DNA from 3 places in the Streptosporangium album genome. Region 1 is predicted to be linked to each of the others. Evidence: riboswitches for the same ligand, from Rfam matches in the RefSeq annotation. Region 1 holds a riboswitch; each other region holds the start of a gene.
The links. A riboswitch is a leader RNA that binds a small molecule or an ion and turns the genes downstream of it on or off. The one in region 1 is predicted to bind cobalamin.

Region 1 (5,813 bases):
TGACCTCATCCCAGGTCGTCAACGCCTACCTGGCAGCCTCGGCGGCCAGGGCGCGGCGAGCACGGTGGGACTTCGAGGAGGAGAACCCACTGCGCGACGCCCGGGGTTTCGACCTGTCCAGGGAGGTGGCCGACCAGAGCCAGCTCACGGACGAGGATCTGGGCCTGGCCAATGTGATCCTCACCAACGGCGCTCGGCTCTACGTCGACCACGCCCACCCGGAGTACTCCGCTCCCGAGTGCACCAATCCGCGGGCCGCGGTGCTCTGGGACAAGGCGGGGGAGCGGGTGATGCACGACGCCGCGGTCCGCGCGTCCGCCATCCCCGCCAACGCTCCGATCCAGCTCTACAAGAACAACACCGACAACAAGGGCGCCTCCTACGGCTGCCACGAGAACTACCTGATGCGACGGGCCACGCCGTTCGCCGACATCGTCAGGCACCTGACACCGTTCTTCGTCTCCCGGCAGGTCGTCACCGGCGCCGGCAAGGTCGGCATCGGCCAGGACTCGCGCGGCGAGGGGTTCCAGATCAGCCAGCGGGCCGACTTCTTCGAGGTCGAGGTGGGCCTGGAGACCACGCTCAAGCGGCCGATCATCAACACCCGGGACGAGCCCCACGCCGACCCGGAGAAATACCGCCGGCTGCACGTCATCATCGGCGACGCCAACATGTCGGAGATCTCGACCTACCTGAAGCTGGGCTCCACCGCGCTTGTCCTGGCCATGATCGAGGACGGCTACTTCACCCGTGACCTCGCCGTGGAGAACCCTGTCCAGGCGCTGCGCGCGGTCTCCCACGACCCGACGCTCAAATACGAGATCGCGATGCGCGACGGCCGTAAGCTCACGGCCGTCCAGCTCCAGATGGAGTATCTGGAGCTGGCGCGCAAGTACGCCGAGGAGCGTAGCGGCAACGGCGTGGACGAGCTCACCAAGGACGTCCTGGACCGCTGGGAGTCGGTCCTGACCCGCCTGGCCGAGGACCCGATGCAGCTCTCCAGGGAGCTGGACTGGGTCGCCAAGCTGGAGCTGCTGGAGGGCTACCGCACCCGCGACGGCCTCCCCTGGTCCCATCCGCGCCTGCAACTCGTCGACCTCCAATACTCCGACATCCGTCCCGACCGGGGCCTGTACAACCGGCTGGTCGCCCGGGGCCGCATGCAGCGCCTGGTCACCGAGGAAGAGGTCCAGCGGGCCGTAGAGGCCCCGCCCAGCGACACGCGGGCCTACTTCCGGGGCCGTTGCCTGAGCCAGTTCGGCGAGTCGGTCGCCGCCGCCTCCTGGGACTCGGTCATCTTCGACATCCCCGGCCGCGAGTCCCTGCAGCGTGTCCCGACCTTGGAGCCGCTGCGCGGCACCAAGGCCCACGTGGGCGAGCTGTTCGACCGTTGCCGCACGGCCGCCGAGCTGGTGAACGCCCTCACCGGCGAGTAGCGACCGTCCTTTCGCGGGGCGGTGGCCGATCTGGCCGCCGCCCCGCGAGCCGTGCTGCCCGGGGAGGCGCGTCATCCGCGCGGCCCGGCGGTGCCGGGATTGACGGGCGGCAGGGAACCGGGATACGTTCCGGGTGTTTTGTGGCGGCGCGAGGGAAATCCGGTGAAATTCCGGTGCGGTCGCGCCACTGTAACCGGCCCCTCGGGGCCGGGAGCCAGGTCACTCGGCCGCCACCGACCTACGAAAAGGGACGCGTCAATCCCGGAGGAGGTGGCCGTGACTCAGATCTCGGCTCCGCACATCCAGCCCGTTCCATGGGCCTCGCTCACCCGCTGGCTGCTCGCCGTACCGGTGCTGCTGCTCATCGCCTACCTGGTCGCCTTCGACCAGGGCGCGATCTCGCAGGCCGGGAACTACCTGCACGAACTCATGCACGACGGACGCCATCTCCTCGGCGTTCCGTGCCACTGAGCCGCGCGCGATGACCAAACTCATCATGCGAGGCCTGCTCGTCGGGCTGCTCGCGGGCCTGCTCGCGGCCGTCTTCGCCTCCATCGTGGGGGAGCCGCGCATCGACCAGGCCATCACGCTGGAGGAGGCGGCCTCGGCCGCCTCCCCGGCCGGCGACTCCCATTCCCACGGGACGGCCGGGCCCGAAGGACACTCCCACGACGAGGGCGAGGCGCTGGTCAGCAGGGACGGCCAGCGGTTCGGGCTCTTCCTGGCCCTGGCCCTGTACGGCCTGGCCGTCGGCGGCCTGTTCGCCCTCGTCTACGCGGCCGTGCGCGGCAGGGCCGGGCCCCGCTCGGAACCGGTGCTCGCGATCACCCTCGCGGCTGCCGCGTTCGCCGCCGTCGTCCTCATTCCTTTCCTGAAATATCCAGCCAATCCGCCTGCCGTCGGCGATCCCGAGACGATCAACCAGCGCACCGTGCTCTACCTGGCCGCCGTGGCCATCGGGATCCTCTCCGTCGCGGCGGGCGCGGCCACCCATCGCTACGCCGACCGGAGCGAACCGTGGCTGCGCTGGCTGGCCACGGGCGCCACGGTGCTGGCGCCGGTGGCGGCGGCCTGGATCCTCCTGCCGGAGGTCGACGAGGTGCCTCAGGGCTTCCCCGCCGGCCTCCTGTGGGACTTCCGTATCGCCTCCATCGGCACCCAGGCGGTCTTCTGGGCCGGTGTCGGCACGCTGTTCGCCTTCGCCGCGCGCAGGCGCAGCCCGGTGTGAGCACCCCTTCGGGGGTCACACGCCTGACGCTGATCTGCCACGCCTCGACCTCGGCGACGGTGCGGGCCGCGTTCCCGGGCGACGAACCGCTCGACGGACGCGGCCTGCGCCAGGCAGGCCGCCTGGCCGGGCGGTTCGGCCGGGGCAGAGCCGTCTGCGCCCCGGAATCGCGCTGCGCGCAGACGGCCGCGGCACTCGGGCTGCGGGCCGACCCCGATCCGCTGCTGGCCGACTGCGACTACGGGCGGTGGAGCGGGAGAACGCCGGCCGAGGTCGAGGCCGCCGAACCCGCCGCCCTCACCGCCTGGCTCACCGACCCCGCCGCCGCACCCCACGGGGGAGAGCCGATCACCGGTCTGCTCGGCCGGGTGGCCGGCTGGCTCTCGGGCCGGCCGCCCGGCCGGACCGTCGCCATCACCCACCCCCCGGTCATCCGCGCCGCGATCGTTCACACCCTCGGCGCGCCCGCCCTCGCCTTCTGGCGCGTCGACGTCGCGCCGCTGGCCCGCGTCACGCTCACCGGCCGAGGCGGGCGCTGGCGGCTGAGTCACACCCCGCACGACGACATCCAAGGAGATCCCGAAGGTGCGTGACCCGCGTTATCCCTTCACCGCGATCGTGGGCTCGGAGGACCTGAAACTCGCGCTCATCCTCAACGCCGTCTCCTCCGGCGTCGGCGGAGTGCTGATCCGGGGTGAGAAGGGCACGGCCAAGTCCACGATCGTCCGTGCGCTGGCGGCGCTCCTGCCCGCCGTAGAGGTGGTGAACGGCTGCCGCTTCTCCTGCGCCCCCCTCGCGCCGGACCCCGGATGCCCCGACGGGCCGCACGGGGCCGGAGCCGGGACCGCCCGGCCCGCGCGCCTGGTCGAACTGCCGGTCGGCGCCTCCGAGGACCGCCTGGCCGGCTCGCTCGACATCGAACGCGCACTCACCGAGGGCGTCAAGGCCTTCGAGCCCGGCCTCCTGGCAGCCGCCCACCGGGGTGTCCTGTACGTGGACGAGGTCAACCTGCTCCACGACCACCTGGTCGACCTGCTGCTCGACGCCGCCGCGCTCGGCACCTGCTACGTCGAGCGCGAAGGGGTGTCGGTACGGCACGCCGCCCGCTTCCTGCTGGTGGGCACCATGAACCCGGAGGAGGGAGAGCTCCGGCCGCAGCTCCTCGACCGGTTCGGGCTGACCGTGGAGGTCCGTGCGTCGCGGGAGCCGTCCCAGCGGGCGGAGGTGGTACGGCGGCGCCTGGCCTTCGACGCGGGTCCGGCCGCCTTCGCCGCCCAGTGGTCCGGCGAGGAGGAGGCCCTCGCGGCGCGGGTCGCGCAGGCGCGGGCACGGGTGGCGGATGTGGTCCTGCCGGACTCCGCGCTCCGGCAGATCGCCACGGTCTGCGCGGCGTTCGAGGTGGACGGGCTCCGTGCCGACCTGGTCACCGCGAACGCGGCGATCGCCCACGCCGCCTGGCGGGGCCGTACCGTCGTCACCGCCGACGACGTCCGCGAGGCCGCCAGGCTGGCCCTCCCGCACCGCCGCCGCCGGGACCCCTTCGACGCTCCCGGCCTGGACCAGGCCAAGCTGGAGGACCTCCTCAACGGGTTCCCCGACGAGCCCGACGACGACCCCGACGGCTCGGACCCCGGAGGACCTGACCGCCCTGACGGCGACACGGGCGGTGGGAGGCCGGGGGGCGAGGGCTCCCACCGGGACGGCCCTGACGGGGACCACTCCGCGGAGAGCGACCGGCACTCCGCGCACCCCGGCGACGCGGCCCCGGACCTCACGCGGACCGGCCACGGCCACGGCTCCGGCACGGCCGATGCCGATCCCTCCGCCGCGGGGCCGTCCGCCGAGCCCCGGCCGGAGACCGGGGCGGGCCGGCGAGAGGAGCCCTTGGACGCCGGTCCGGCGCGACCGGCCCGGCCGTTCACCGTCCCGGGGATCGGCACGGGGGCTCCCGGACGCCGCTCAAGAGCCAGGACCCCTCTCGGCCGGACCACCGGATCCCGCACCCCCGAGGGCCGTCCCGGCCCCCTGCATCTGAAGGCGACCATCACCGCCGCCGCGCCGTACCAGGTCGGGCGGGGGCGGAGCGGCCGGGGCCTGCTGCTGCGGCGCGCGGACCTCCGGGAGGCGGTCCGCGAGGGCCGCGAGGGCAACCTGGTGCTGTTCGTCGTGGACGCCAGCGGATCCATGGCCGCCCGGCGGCGCATGCGCGCCGTCAAGACAGCGGTGCTGGGCCTGCTGATCGACGCCTACCAGCGCCGTGACAAGGTCGGACTGGTCACTTTCCGCGGCACCCGCGCCGACCTCGTCCTGCCCCCCACCTCCTCCGTCGAGGCGGGGGCGGCCCGGCTGCGCGAGCTGCCCACCGGCGGGCGCACCCCCCTCGCCGCCGGGCTGCTCCGGGCCGTCGAGGTGCTGCGGGTGGAACGCCTGCGCGACCCGGCCAGGCGCCCGCTCCTGGTCCTGGTCACCGACGGGCGGGCCACCTCCGGAACCATGGAGGAGTCCCACCGGGCCGCGGAGCTGCTGGCCGGGGTGACGAGCGTGGTGGTGGACTGCGAGAGCGGCCCTGTCCGCCTCGGCCTGGCCAGGTCCCTGGCCCGGCGGATGGGTGCCGCGGCCGTGTGCCTCGACGACCTGACCGACCTCGCCGGGATGATCCGTGAGCGGCGGGACGCCGCATGACAGCGAAAGGGTGAACGACGATGCCTCAGGGCAGACCGGTCAGCGTCCCCGAGGACGGCCTGACCACCCGGCAGCGCCGCAACCGGCCGCTGCTGATCGTGCACACCGGCCCGGGCAAGGGCAAGTCCACCGCGGCCTTCGGCCTGGCGCTGCGCGCCTGGAACCAGGGCTGGCCGATCGGGGTGTTCCAGTTCGTCAAGTCCGCCAGGTGGCGCATCGGCGAGGAACGCGCCCTGCGGGTGCTGGGCGACTCCGGTGAGGGAGGGGCGGTGTCCTGGCACAAGATGGGGGAGGGCTGGTCCTGGATCCAGCGTCCCGGCACCGAGGCGGACCACGCCGCCGACGCCCGTGAGGGCTGGGAGCAGATCAGACGCGACCTCGCGGCCGAGACGTTCCGCCTGTACGTGCTCGACGAGTTCACCTATCCCATGAAGTGGGGCTGGATCGACGTCGACGACGTGGTCGCC
Region 2 (5,813 bases), on a different contig from region 1:
CTCCCCAGAGCCGTCCGGTCACCATGTCGTCATTCATTCGTCCTCATTCGCGATCGCGTTGACCGCGGCGGCGGCCATCGCACTTCCACCCCTGCGGCCGTGCACGACCAGGTGTTCCAGTCCCGCCGGGTGTCCGGCGAGGGCCTGCTTGGACTCGGCGGCGCCGATGAAGCCGACCGGGACGCCCAGCACGGCGGCCGGGCGGCCCGCGCCCTCCTCGACCATCTCCAGCAGCCGGAACAGCGCGGTCGGCGCGTTGCCGATCGCGACCACCGAGCCCTCCAGCCGGTCGCGCCACAGCTCCAGCGCGGCGGCGCTGCGGGTGGTGCCCAGCCGTTCCGCAAGCTCCGGCACGCCCGGCTCGCCCAGCGTGCAGATCACCTCGTTGCCGGCGGGCAGGCGGCGGCGGGTCACCCCGGAGGCGACCATCATCGCGTCGCACAACACCGGCGCGCCCCCGCGCAGGGCCGCCCGCGCCGACGCCACGACGCCGGGCGACCACCCGAGGTCGGCGACCAGGTCGACCATCCCGCAGGCGTGGATCATGCGGACCGCCACCTGGGCGAGGTCCGGGGGCAGGCCGCTCAGATCGCTCTCGGCGCGGATGGTGGCGAAGGAACGGCGATAGATCTCCGCGCCGTCGCGGACGTAGTCGGTCACGTTTCCCCTCTGGCGGCCGTCACCACGGCCGTGGTCTCTTCGATGTCCGCACAGGCCAGGCTCCGGCCGTCGAGGTCGACACGGTAGCCGTCGCCGGTGGCGACCACGTCCGCGACCCGTCCCCTGGGACGGCCGCAGCGCCGCTCGCAGCCCGCCCAGTGCACGGGGAGCGTACCGGTGCGCGGGGAGTCCGCGACAGGCGGGGCGATCCCGGGGCCCGAGACCGTGGCGCGGGCGGCGTCGGCCCGCACGTCGGCCAGGGACTTGGCGCAGCCGGGACGCCCGGTGCAGGCCGTCACGCCGATCCACGGCGAGCCGGCATCGGTGACCAGGCCGGCGTCCGCCAGTCTGGTGAGCGTCCGCGCGAGCCCGGCACGGGCCAGGCCGGGCAGGACCACCCCCCGCCACGGCGTCAGCCGTACCTCGCCGCCGGACGCCAGAGCGGCCAGCAGCTCCGCCTGGGCGGAGGTCAGCCGCCCCAGCGGCACCGCGACGCCGAGGGCCACCCGGCCGTCGGGCTGCTCGACCGCCCCGATCGGTCCGCCCGCCGCGGAGGGCGGACCGGCCCGCAACCGCTCCGCCGGTGGGCGTAGCCGTACCGGATCGGCGGCGCCGGTCTCCAGGGTGGCGCGGACCCGGGCCGCGACCCGTCCGGCACCGCCGGGCAGCTCGCCGATCCGCCAGGCGCGCCCTTCCCGCACGGCCGGTTCGGCCAGGAACGCCTCGGCGGCGGCGAGCAGGGCGGTGACCGCCGAGGTCACCGGAACGCGCAGGCCGCTGTCGGCGCCCGCGAGGATCAGGGCCGCTCCGTCCGCGCGGGTCGGGAGGATTCCCGCGTCGGGGCCGAGCCAGGCCACGTCGCCCCTGCCGTCGTCGAGGGCGAACAGGAAACGTCCCGGCAGCCCGGCGAGGGCGGCCCGGGCGCACAGCCGCCGGTCCAGCTCGGAGACCAGCGGGCCGGCGTCCAGGGTCCCTCCGGCGTCGCAGCCGGTCAGCGGCGAGGCGAGGACGTTACGGACCCGCTCGTGGGTGGGCGACGGCAGCAGCCCGGCCTCCGCCATGCGCGCGGCGAACCGGTCCGCCGCCCCGGTCCGCCCCGAGGTCTCCGCTGTTCCGTCCCGGCCCGCCGGTGCGCTCCCGGCGCCGAGCCCGCGCACCTGGACGTTCGCGCGGGAGGTCAGCTCGATGACGCCGGTCCCCCAAGCGGACGCGGCGCCGGCGAGTCCGCGCAGCTGGGGGGCCGTCAGCCGGCCGCCGGGGACCCGGATCCGCGCCAGCCCGCCGTCGGCCGCGGCGTGCATCTGGAGCGCCCCGGGACAGGCATCGGGTCGCGATCGTCCAGAAAAGTCACTAATGACCACGCCGAGGATGCTAACGCCAGTTTCCTGCGGAGAACGGGTGCCGTAGTCTCATCGGTGGCGACGGCAAGGGAGGAAGCCGGTGAGAATCCGGCGCGGTCCCGCCACTGTAACCGGGGAGCGAACCCCACCCAGGCCACGGTCCGGCGACGGACGGGAAGGCCGGGGGGAGCACCGATCCGGGAGCCAGGAGACTCCAGCCGTCGTAGCCGACGACGACCCGGGGCGAGGACCCCGAGGGAGGAAGCTCCGTGCGTTCTTCGCCGTTCCCGCAGCAGCTCGTGGCACCGCCGTGCCCCGCCGCCGGGCCTCATCCGCCGTTCCCGCGCGGTCCCCTGTCACCGGCGAGCCCCATCGCCCGGCCGGAGCGTGGCGCGTGATCCTCCTGCTGTCGACCTCCGACACCGACCTGCTCAGCGCCCGTGCGAGCGGGGCGGACTACCGGCCGGCCAACCCCGCCCGGCTCGCCGCCGCGGACCTGCCGCCCCTGCTGGAGGGCGCCGACCTGGTGGTGGTCCGGCTGCTGGGCGGGCGCCGCGCCTGGGAGGAGGGCCTGGACGCCCTGCTCGCCGGGCCCCGGCCCGTCGTCGTGCTCGGCGGCGAGCAGGCGCCCGACGCCGAGCTGATGGAGCTGTCCACCGTGCCCGGCGGGGTCTGCGCCGAGGCGCACGCCTACCTCGCCCACGGCGGTCCGGCCAACCTCGTCGAGCTGCACCGGTTCCTGTCCGACACCCTGCTGCTGACCGGGCACGGGTTCGCCGCCCCCGCCCCCACCCCCGGCTGGGGCGTGCTGCAGCGCGAGCCGCGCCGCGCGGACGGGCCGGTCGTCGGCGTGCTCTACTACCGGGCCCACCACGTCGCGGGCAACACCGCCTTCGTCGAGGCCCTCTGCTCGGCGGTCGAGGACGCGGGCGGCCGGGCACTGCCCGTCTACTGCGCCTCCCTGCGCAGCGCGGAGCCCGGCCTGCTGGAGGTCCTCCGTACGGTGGACGCCCTGGTGGTGACCGTGCTCGCGGCCGGCGGCACCCGCCCGGCCACCGCGTCCGCCGGCGGGGACGACGAGGCCTGGGACGTCGGCGCGCTCGCCGAGCTGGACGTGCCGATCCTGCAGGGTCTCTGCCTGACGAGCAGCCGGGCGTCCTGGGAGGAGAACGACGACGGCCTGTCCCCGCTCGACGCGGCCACCCAGGTCGCGATCCCCGAATTCGACGGCCGGATCATCACGGTGCCGTTCTCCTTCAAGGAGATCGACGAGGACGGGCTGACCGTCTACGTGGCCGACCCGGAGCGGGCCCGCCGGGTGGCGGGCATCGCCGTACGGCATGCCATGCTCCGGCACGTCCCGGCCGGCGAACGGCGGATCGCGCTGATGCTGTCGGCCTACCCCACCAAGCACTCCCGGATCGGCAACGCCGTCGGCCTGGACACCCCCGCGAGCCTGGTCAGGCTGCTGGCCGTGATGCGCGAGCGGGGCTATGACATCGGCGCCGAGGGAGAGCTGCCGGGCGTGACCGGGCAGGACGGCGACGCGCTGATCCACGCGCTGATCGCGGCGGGCGGCCAGGACGAGCAGTGGCTCACCGAGGAGCAGCTCGCCGGCAATCCGGTGCGCATCGCGGCGAGCCGGTACACCGGCTGGTACGGCACGCTGCCGGCGGACCTGCGCGCCCGGATGGAGGAGCACTGGGGGCCCGCGCCGGGCGAGCTGTTCGTCGACAGGACGCACCACCCGGACGGCGAGATCGTGCTGGCCGCGCTGCGCGCCGGGAACGTCGTGGTCATGGTGCAGCCGCCCAGAGGCTTCGGCGAGAACCCCATCGCGATCTACCACGACCCCGACCTGCCCCCCAGCCACCACTACCTGGCGGCCTACCGCTGGCTGGCCGACGGTTTCGGCGCGCACGCCGTGGTGCACGTGGGCAAGCACGGCAACCTGGAGTGGCTGCCCGGCAAGTCCACCGGGCTGTCGGCCTCCTGCGGACCCGACGCCGCGCTCGGCGACCTGCCGCTGATCTACCCGTTCCTGGTCAACGACCCCGGCGAGGGCACCCAGGCCAAGCGCCGCGCCCACGCCACCCTGGTCGACCACCTCGTCCCGCCGATGGCCCGCGCCGACACCTACGGGGACATGGCCCGGCTGGAGCAGTTGCTCGACGAGCACGCCTCCATCGCCGCGATGGACCCGGCGAAGCTCCCCGCGATCCGCGCCCAGATCTGGACCCTGATCCAGGCCGCCCGGCTCGACCACGACCTGGGCATCGGCGACCGGCCGCACGACGCCGAGTTCGACGACTTCCTGCTGCACGTCGACGGCTGGCTGTGCGAGGTCAAGGACGTCCAGATCCGCGACGGCCTGCACGTGCTGGGCGCCGCTCCGACCGGGGGGACCCGCGTCGACCTGGTGCTCGCGATGCTCCGCGCCCGTCAGATGTGGGCGGGCGGCGAGGCCCTTCCGGGACTGCGCGAAGCCCTGGGCCTGAACGAGGACGGCACGGCCGGCCGTACCGGCACCGACGAGGCGGAGACACTGGCACGGGCGCTGGTCGAGGCCATGGAGGAGCGGTCCTGGGATCCGGCGGCCGCCGCCGGTGCGGTCGCCGCGGTCCTGGGCGTCGATTCGGCCCGGTCCTCGGCTCCGGCTGATGCGGTCACCGCCTCCGAGACGGAGCCGAGGCCGGCCGCCGCGGCGGACCCCGGTCTGGTGGAGCGGATCCTGAGGTTCGCGGCCACCGAGATCGTGCCCCGGCTGGCGCGGACCACCGACGAGATCGACGCGATCCTGCACGCCCTCGACGGCGGCTACGTCCCGGCGGGGCCGAGCGGGTCGCCGCTGCGCGGCCTGATCAACGTGCTCCCCACCGGCCGCAACTTCTACTCGGTCGACCCCAAGGCGGTGCCGAGCAGGCTGGCCTGGGAGACCGGGCAGGCGATGGCCGACTCCCTCCTGGAACGCTACCGGGCCGACACCGGCGACTGGCCGCGCTCGGTCGGGCTGTCGGTGTGGGGGACCAGCGCCATGCGCACCGCCGGGGACGACGTGGCCGAGGTGCTCGCGCTGCTCGGCGTGCGGCCGGTGTGGGACGAGGCGTCGCGGCGGGTCACCGGGCTGGAGCCGATCCCGGCCGGGGAACTGGGGCGTCCGCGGGTGGACGTCACGGTCCGGATCAGCGGGTTCTTCCGGGACGCGTTCCCGCACGTGGTGGCCATGCTCGACGACGCGGTACGGCTGGCCGCCGGTCTGGACGAGCCTGTGGAGCTCAACTACGTCCGGGCGCACGTGCTGGCCGACAGGGAGAGCCACGGCGACGAGCGCCGGGCCACCATGCGGATCTTCGGGTCCCGGCCGGGGGCCTACGGCGCCGGGCTGCTGCCGCTCATCGACAGCCGCAACTGGCGCGACGACGCCGACCTCGCCGAGGTCTACGCGGTGTGGGGCGGTTTCGCCTACGGTCGCGGCGTCGACGGGGTCCCGGCTCGGCAGGACATGGAGAGCGCCTACCGGCGGATCGCGGTGGCGGCCAAGAACGTCGACACCCGCGAGCACGACATCGCCGACTCCGACGACTACTTCCAGTACCACGGCGGCATGATCGCCACCGTCCGCGCCCTCACCGGCAAGGCGCCGGCCGCCTACGTCGGCGACAGCACCCGTCCGGACGCGGTCCGCACCCGGACCCTCTCGGAGGAGACCTCCAGGATCTTCCGTGCCCGGGTGGTCAACCCCCGCTGGCTGGCCGCCATGCGCAGGCACGGTTACAAGGGCGCCTTCGAGCTGGCCGCCACCGTCGACTACCT
Region 3 (5,813 bases), 480 kb from region 1:
TTTCGGCCGCCATGGCAGCAGGTCCGGCGATGCCTTCACCGCGTCGTCGATCTTGACATAGAGTGCGGTTGCGAGGGTGTTCAGTTCTGTCGTCACAAACGGATCTTGAACGCCCTCGCCCTATTTTCGCAGGCGATCCCTTGGACTCAATCGTCTAGGGCTCCCCCGGTCCGAACCGGGACAGCCGCTCGCTCTCCTGCACCACCCGGAAACGGGGCAGCGACTCGGAGTGCCCGGGGATCCGTTCCATAGTCAGAATGCCTCGTCGAAAGACACATTCCCCTCAACGGCTACCTGATAGGCAGAAACCCGTCGTTCGAAGAAATTGGCCAACTCCTGCACATCCTGCAACTCCATGAACGCGAACGGGTTGGCGGTGCCGTAGCGGACGGGGAACCGGAGCCGGGTCAGGCGCTGGTCGGCCACGTATTCCAGGTACTGCCGCATCTGGTCCACGCCCATCCCGGACAGGCCGTCGCCGCACAGGTCGGCCGCGAAGGCGAGTTCCGCGTCCACCGCCTCCTCGATCATCTGGGTGACCTGCGCGCCGAGCGCGTCGTCGAACAGGTCCGGTTCCTCGGCCCGTACGGTGTCCACCACCTCGAAGGCGAACTCCATGTGCATGGACTCGTCACGGAAGACCCAGTTCGTCCCGGTGGCCAGGCCGCCCAGCAGCCCCTTGGAGCGGAACCAGTAGACGTAGGCGAAGGCGCCGTAGAAGAACAGCCCCTCGATGCACGCGGCGAAGCAGATCAGGTTGAGCAGGAACGCCCGCCGGTCGTCCCGCGACTCCAGCCGGTCCAGCCCGCCGAGCGAGTCGATCCACCGGAAGCAGAACTCGGCCTTGTCCCGGATCGAGGGGATGTGCTCGACGGCGGCGAAGGCCTTGACCCGCTCGTCGTGGTCGGGCAGGTAGGTGTCCAGCAGCGTCAGGTAGAACTGGACGTGCACCGCCTCCTCGAAGAGCTGCCTGCTGAGATACAGCCGCGCCTCGGGGGCGTTGAGGTGCTGGTAGAGGTTCAGAACCAGGTTGTTGGCCACGATCGAGTCGCCGGTCGCGAAGAACGCGACGAGGCGGTTGATCAGATGACGCTCCTGAGGCGTCATCCTGGCCAGGTCCGCCAGGTCGGAGGTGAGGTCCACCTCCTCGACGGTCCAGGTGTTGCGGATCGCGGCCCGGTAGCGCTCGTAGAACTCCGGGTAGCGCATGGGCCGCAGCGTGAGGTCCATGCCAGGGTCGAGCAACATCAGAGAGAGCCTTTCGAAGGAGTGCCTACTGGCAGGCGTCGCAGTACTCGGGGTTCTCCAGGGAGCACGCGACGGCCTCCGGATCGAGCACGGCGACGGGCGTGGCCTGGGCCACCGTGGTCTGCGCGATCCGGGTCGCCGGGCGTGAGCGCAGGTAGTAGGTCGTCTTGAGCCCGGACTTCCACGCGTAGGCGTACATCGAGGACAGCTTGCCGATGGTCGGCGTGGCCATGAAGAGGTTCAGCGACTGCGACTGGTCGATGTACGGCGTGCGTGCCGCGGCCAGGTCGATCAGCGCCTTCTGCGGCAGCTCCCAGGCGGTCCGGTAGAGCGCCTTGAGATCCTCCGGCACGCCGGGGACGTCCTGGATCGAGCCGTCCGCCCGCTTGATCGCGTCCCGGATCTGCGGGGTCCACAGGGCCCGGGCCGAAAGGTCACGGACCAGGTAGCGGTTGACCTGGAGGAACTCCCCCGACAGGGTCTCGCGCTTGAAGATGTTGGAGACCTGGGGCTCGATGCACTCGTAGCAGCCCGCGATGGAGGCGATGGTGGCGGTGGGCGCGATCGCGATCATCAGCGAGTTGCGCAGGCCGGTCTCGGCGATCCTCTCCCTGAGCCGCTCCCACTCCGGCGACCGCCCGGCCCCGTAGTGGTCGGGGTGGAGCACGCCGCCGGCGGCCCGCGTCTCGTCGTAGGAGGGATGACGGCCCCGCTCGACGGCCAGGTCGGCGGACGTGGCATAGGCCGCCAGCGCGATCTCCTCGGAGATCCGGGTGGACAGCTCCAGCGCCCGCGGCGAGTCGAACGGCAGGCGCAGCGAGAAGAACACGTCGGCCAGGCCCATGACGCCCAGGCCGATCGGCCGCCACTTCCTGTTGGCGGTCTCGGCCTCGGGGGTCGGGTAGAAGCCCAGGTCGATGGTCCGGTCCAGGAACCGCACGGCGGTTCGGACGGTCCGGCGCAGCCGCGCCCAGTCGACGTCCTGGCCGTCCAGGTGGGCTGCGAGGTTGATCGAGCCGAGATTGCAGACGGCCGTCTCCGCGTCGCCGGTCACCTCGAGGATCTCGGTGCAGAGGTTGGACAGGTGGATGACGTTCTCGGGGCGGGCCGTCTGGTTGGAGGTCCGGTTGGCCGCGTCCTTGAAGGTCATCCAGCCGTTGCCGGTCTGGGCGAGGGTGCGCATCATCCGGCCGTACAGCGACCGGGCCGGGACCTGCCTGACGTAGCGGCCCTCGGCCTCGGCGGCCCGGTAGGCCTCCTCGAACGCGGCGCCGTACAGGTCGGTGAGCTGGGGGACCTCCTTGGGGTCGAACAGCGACCACACACCGTCTGCCTCCACCCGGCGCATGAACTCGTCGGGGACCCAGTTGGCCAGGTTCAGGTTGTGCGTGCGGCGGGCCTCCTCGCCGGTGTTGTCGCGCAGTTCGAGGAACTCCTCGATGTCGGCGTGCCAGGACTCCAGGTAGACGCAGGCCGCGCCCTTGCGGCGGCCGCCCTGGTTGACCGCGGCGACGCTCGCGTCCAGCGTGCGCAGCCACGGCACGATGCCGTTGGAGTGGCCGTTGGTGCCCTGGATCAACGAGCCCCGCGAACGTATCCGGGTCCAGGCGATGCCGATGCCCCCGGCGTACTTCGACAGCCGCGCGACCTGCCCGTAGCGCTCGTAGATCGCCTCCAGCTCGTCGCGGGGCGAGTCGAGCAGGAAGCAGGAGGACAGTTGGGGCCTGCGCGAGCCGGAGTTGAACAGGGTGGGTGAACTCGGCAGGTAGGACAGGGTGGCCATGAGCGCGTACAGCTCGGCGGCTTCCTCGACCGACTCGGACAGGCCGCAGGCCACCCGCAGGAAGAAGTGCTGCGGACGCTCCAGGACCCTGCGGGTCCGCGGGTGGCGCAGCAGGTAGCGGTCGTAGACCGTGCGCAGCCCGAAGTACTCGAACCGGCCGTCGGCGTCCGGTGCCACCAGCGCGTCCAGCGCCTCGGCGTGGGCGGCCACGAAGGCGGCCAGACCGTCCTGGACGAGTCCCGCCGCGTGCGTGGCGGCGATCGACTCGGAGAAGGTCCGCACGCCGTGCTCGGCCGCCTCGTCGGCGATCAGCTCCGTCAGCAGCCCGGCGGCGATCCTGGAGTTCTCCGGATCGGTGATCACCCGGGCGGCGGCCTCCTCGATGGCCAACCGGCGGGCAGCCGGGTCGTTACCGGTCTTCCCGGCGGCGCCGGCCAAAGTCTGTGTCACGTGCTACCCCTCGCGCGCTCGAATTCCCCGTAGGGCTCCGCCGAAAAAGCGCACGCGTCACAGAGCGGTTCCGGGCACGCAGAACCGCCTCATTCCGCGAGCCCTCCCTCGAGGCCCTGGACAGTTTCCATGATCGAGTTCGCCTCGTCCCGCACACGTCGGTGCGCGGCTCGGCGCTCTCTCCCATATGTCACCGGCAGGTCTTCGGACTCACGGGCGCCTGACAGATGCCTACTGACCGTCGCTTCCCAGGCATGGCGTGCCCAGTGCTCCGTGACGGCGGTCGTTCCCGTTCACCGCTGCGGGGCAGTCCCGGATTCCCACCGGGTTCCCTCTTGCCTCGCCCTCGGGAGAGGGCGAACCAGCAACGAGCAGGATCCTACATGTAGGGGCGTCGGACGCAACTGCCCCAACAGCTTGTGGAGAAAGTGCTCAACAGGCCGAGTTCGTTGAGCACCTCGCGGGTACGGCCCGTCTCCGTGACGAGCCACTGGCGGAAGTCGTCTCCGCTCAGGTAGACCCGGTTCCAGCCGTTGGCCACGCAGACGGCCCGCCAGCGGGAGGAGGCGTCGACGCGGTCACACAGAGCGACGGCCGCGTCCCTGTCCTCGGCGCTCATGCCCCGGGGCCCGAGGACGCCGCACCAGTCGGTGTACTCCAGGCGGATGTCCAGCTCCATCAACGTCGGCGCGTCGATCCCGTCGATCCGCTCGGCGGAGGAGACCACCAGCGGCCGCAGGCGGCCCGCCGCGATCTCGGGCACGAAGGATCGGGCGGAGCCCAGCAGGGCGGCCACCCGGCCCTCGTGGAGCGCCTGTGCCGCCTCGATCCCGTTGGAGTAGCCGGCGTAGTCCAGCAGCCGGGTGTCCACCCCCAGGCACTTGCCGATCATGCCGTAGAGCACGTGGTCGGAGCCGCCCTCCATCCGGCCTCCCACCGTCAGCCCGGCGGGGTCGCGGCGGAGCGCCGCGGCGAAGTCCTCGAAGGCGCGCAGGTGTGAGCCGTCCGGGACGACCAGAGCCGCCCAGTCGCCGACGAGGCGGGCCAGGGGGGTGGTGGACTCCGCCACCGAGGCGGCGTTGGCGATCTCCGCTCCCGCCACCATGGGCATCCCGGTGAGGAGCAGCCTGCCCTCGCGCATGAACGGGCCCCGGGCGGCGGGGAACGCGCCCAGGGCGGCGGCGCCCAGGCCGCCCGGGTAGTTGCTCACCTCGACCGTCCGTGCCATCTGATCGCCGGTCAGGACCATGGCCAGCGCGCGGGCGGCCCGGTCCCAGCCCTGCCCGCGCGCGGCGGGCGCGACCACGGTGAGCCGGCCCGCCGTGGGCATGCGGGAGCCGGGCCCGCAGCCGCCGGCGGCCATGACTCCCAGGGCGAGCACGAGGAAGCGCCTGCGGTGCATAAGCGCCCCCTCCCCACACCCCTCCAATACCCCAGGCTATCGACACATCACTTTCTGTCACAAATTAGGGGTCTTATGGCCCTTGGGGGGATCGGCGGGGTCGAGACTCACTCCACCGTGACGCTCTTGGCCAGGTTGCGAGGCTTGTCCACGTCCCGCTCCAGTGCCACGGCGGCGTGGTAGGCCAGGAGCTGGAGCGGGATCGACAGCAGGATCGGGTCCAGCTCGATCTCGTTCCTCGGCACCACGACGCAGTCGTCGGCCAGCTTGGGGTCGGCCGTACGGTGGCCGACCATGAGCACCCGCCCCCCGCGCGCGCGGATCTCGCCCAGCGTGGTGAGGTTCTTGTCCAGCAGTTCGTCGTCGGGGACGATCGCGACGGTCGGCATCTCCGGGCCGATCAGCGCCAGCGGCCCGTGCTTGAGCTCACTGGCCGGATATGCCTCGGCGTGCACGTAGGAGATCTCCTTGAGCTTCTGCGCGCCCTCACGGGCCACCGGGTAACCCCGGACCCGGCCGACGAACATCATGCTCGGCGCGTCGGCGTACTTGTGCGCGAGCTCCTTGATCTGCGGCTCCAGCGCCAGGATCTCCTTGATCTGGCCGGGCAGCCTGCGCAGGCCCTCGCAGATGCGGCGGCCGTCGGCCGGGGACAGGTCGCGCACCCGCCCCAGGTGGAGCGCGAGCAGCGCGAAGGCCACCGCGGTCGAGGTGAACGCCTTCGTGCTCGCCACCGAGACCTCGGGGCCGGCGTGCAGGTAGACGCCGCCGTCGCACTCGCGGGCTATGGCGCTGCCGACGGTGTTGACGATGCCGAGCACCCGGCCGCCCTTGCGCTTGAGCTCCTGGACCGCCGCCAGCGTGTCGTAGGTCTCCCCCGACTGGCTGATCGCCACGTAGAGGGTGTCGGGCTCCACCACCGGGCTGCGG

Region 2: another riboswitch for cobalamin. It lies ahead of cobN (cobaltochelatase subunit CobN); the one in region 1 lies ahead of FHR32_RS31225 (CbtB domain-containing protein).
Region 3: another riboswitch for cobalamin. It lies ahead of FHR32_RS33470 (ribonucleoside-diphosphate reductase subunit alpha); the one in region 1 lies ahead of FHR32_RS31225 (CbtB domain-containing protein).

What each region holds. Positions count from the first base shown of each region.
Region 1 covers NZ_JACHJU010000003.1:292,017-297,829, reverse strand. Annotated here, with positions in the region: gene dop (depupylase/deamidase Dop) at 1-1,436, shown strand, start outside; adenosylcobalamin (AdoCbl) riboswitch at 1,577-1,670, shown strand; gene FHR32_RS31225 (CbtB domain-containing protein) at 1,713-1,907, shown strand; gene FHR32_RS31220 (CbtA family protein) at 1,918-2,664, shown strand; gene FHR32_RS31215 (histidine phosphatase family protein) at 2,661-3,257, shown strand; gene FHR32_RS31210 (magnesium chelatase subunit D family protein) at 3,241-5,346, shown strand; gene cobO (cob(I)yrinic acid a,c-diamide adenosyltransferase) at 5,367-5,813, shown strand, end outside.
Region 2 covers NZ_JACHJU010000005.1:22,434-28,246, forward strand. Annotated here, with positions in the region: gene FHR32_RS36400 (precorrin-2 C(20)-methyltransferase) at 1-37, opposite strand, end outside; gene FHR32_RS36405 (precorrin-8X methylmutase) at 34-660, opposite strand; gene FHR32_RS36410 (ferredoxin-like domain-containing protein) at 657-1,961, opposite strand; cobalamin riboswitch at 2,042-2,234, shown strand; gene cobN (cobaltochelatase subunit CobN) at 2,395-5,813, shown strand, end outside.
Region 3 covers NZ_JACHJU010000003.1:771,054-776,866, forward strand. Annotated here, with positions in the region: gene FHR32_RS33460 (IS982 family transposase) at 1-96, opposite strand, end outside; gene FHR32_RS33465 (ribonucleotide-diphosphate reductase subunit beta) at 253-1,248, opposite strand; gene FHR32_RS33470 (ribonucleoside-diphosphate reductase subunit alpha) at 1,274-3,481, opposite strand; cobalamin riboswitch at 3,660-3,862, opposite strand; gene FHR32_RS33475 (Bug family tripartite tricarboxylate transporter substrate binding protein) at 3,861-4,883, opposite strand; gene glmS (glutamine--fructose-6-phosphate transaminase (isomerizing)) at 4,991-5,813, opposite strand, start outside.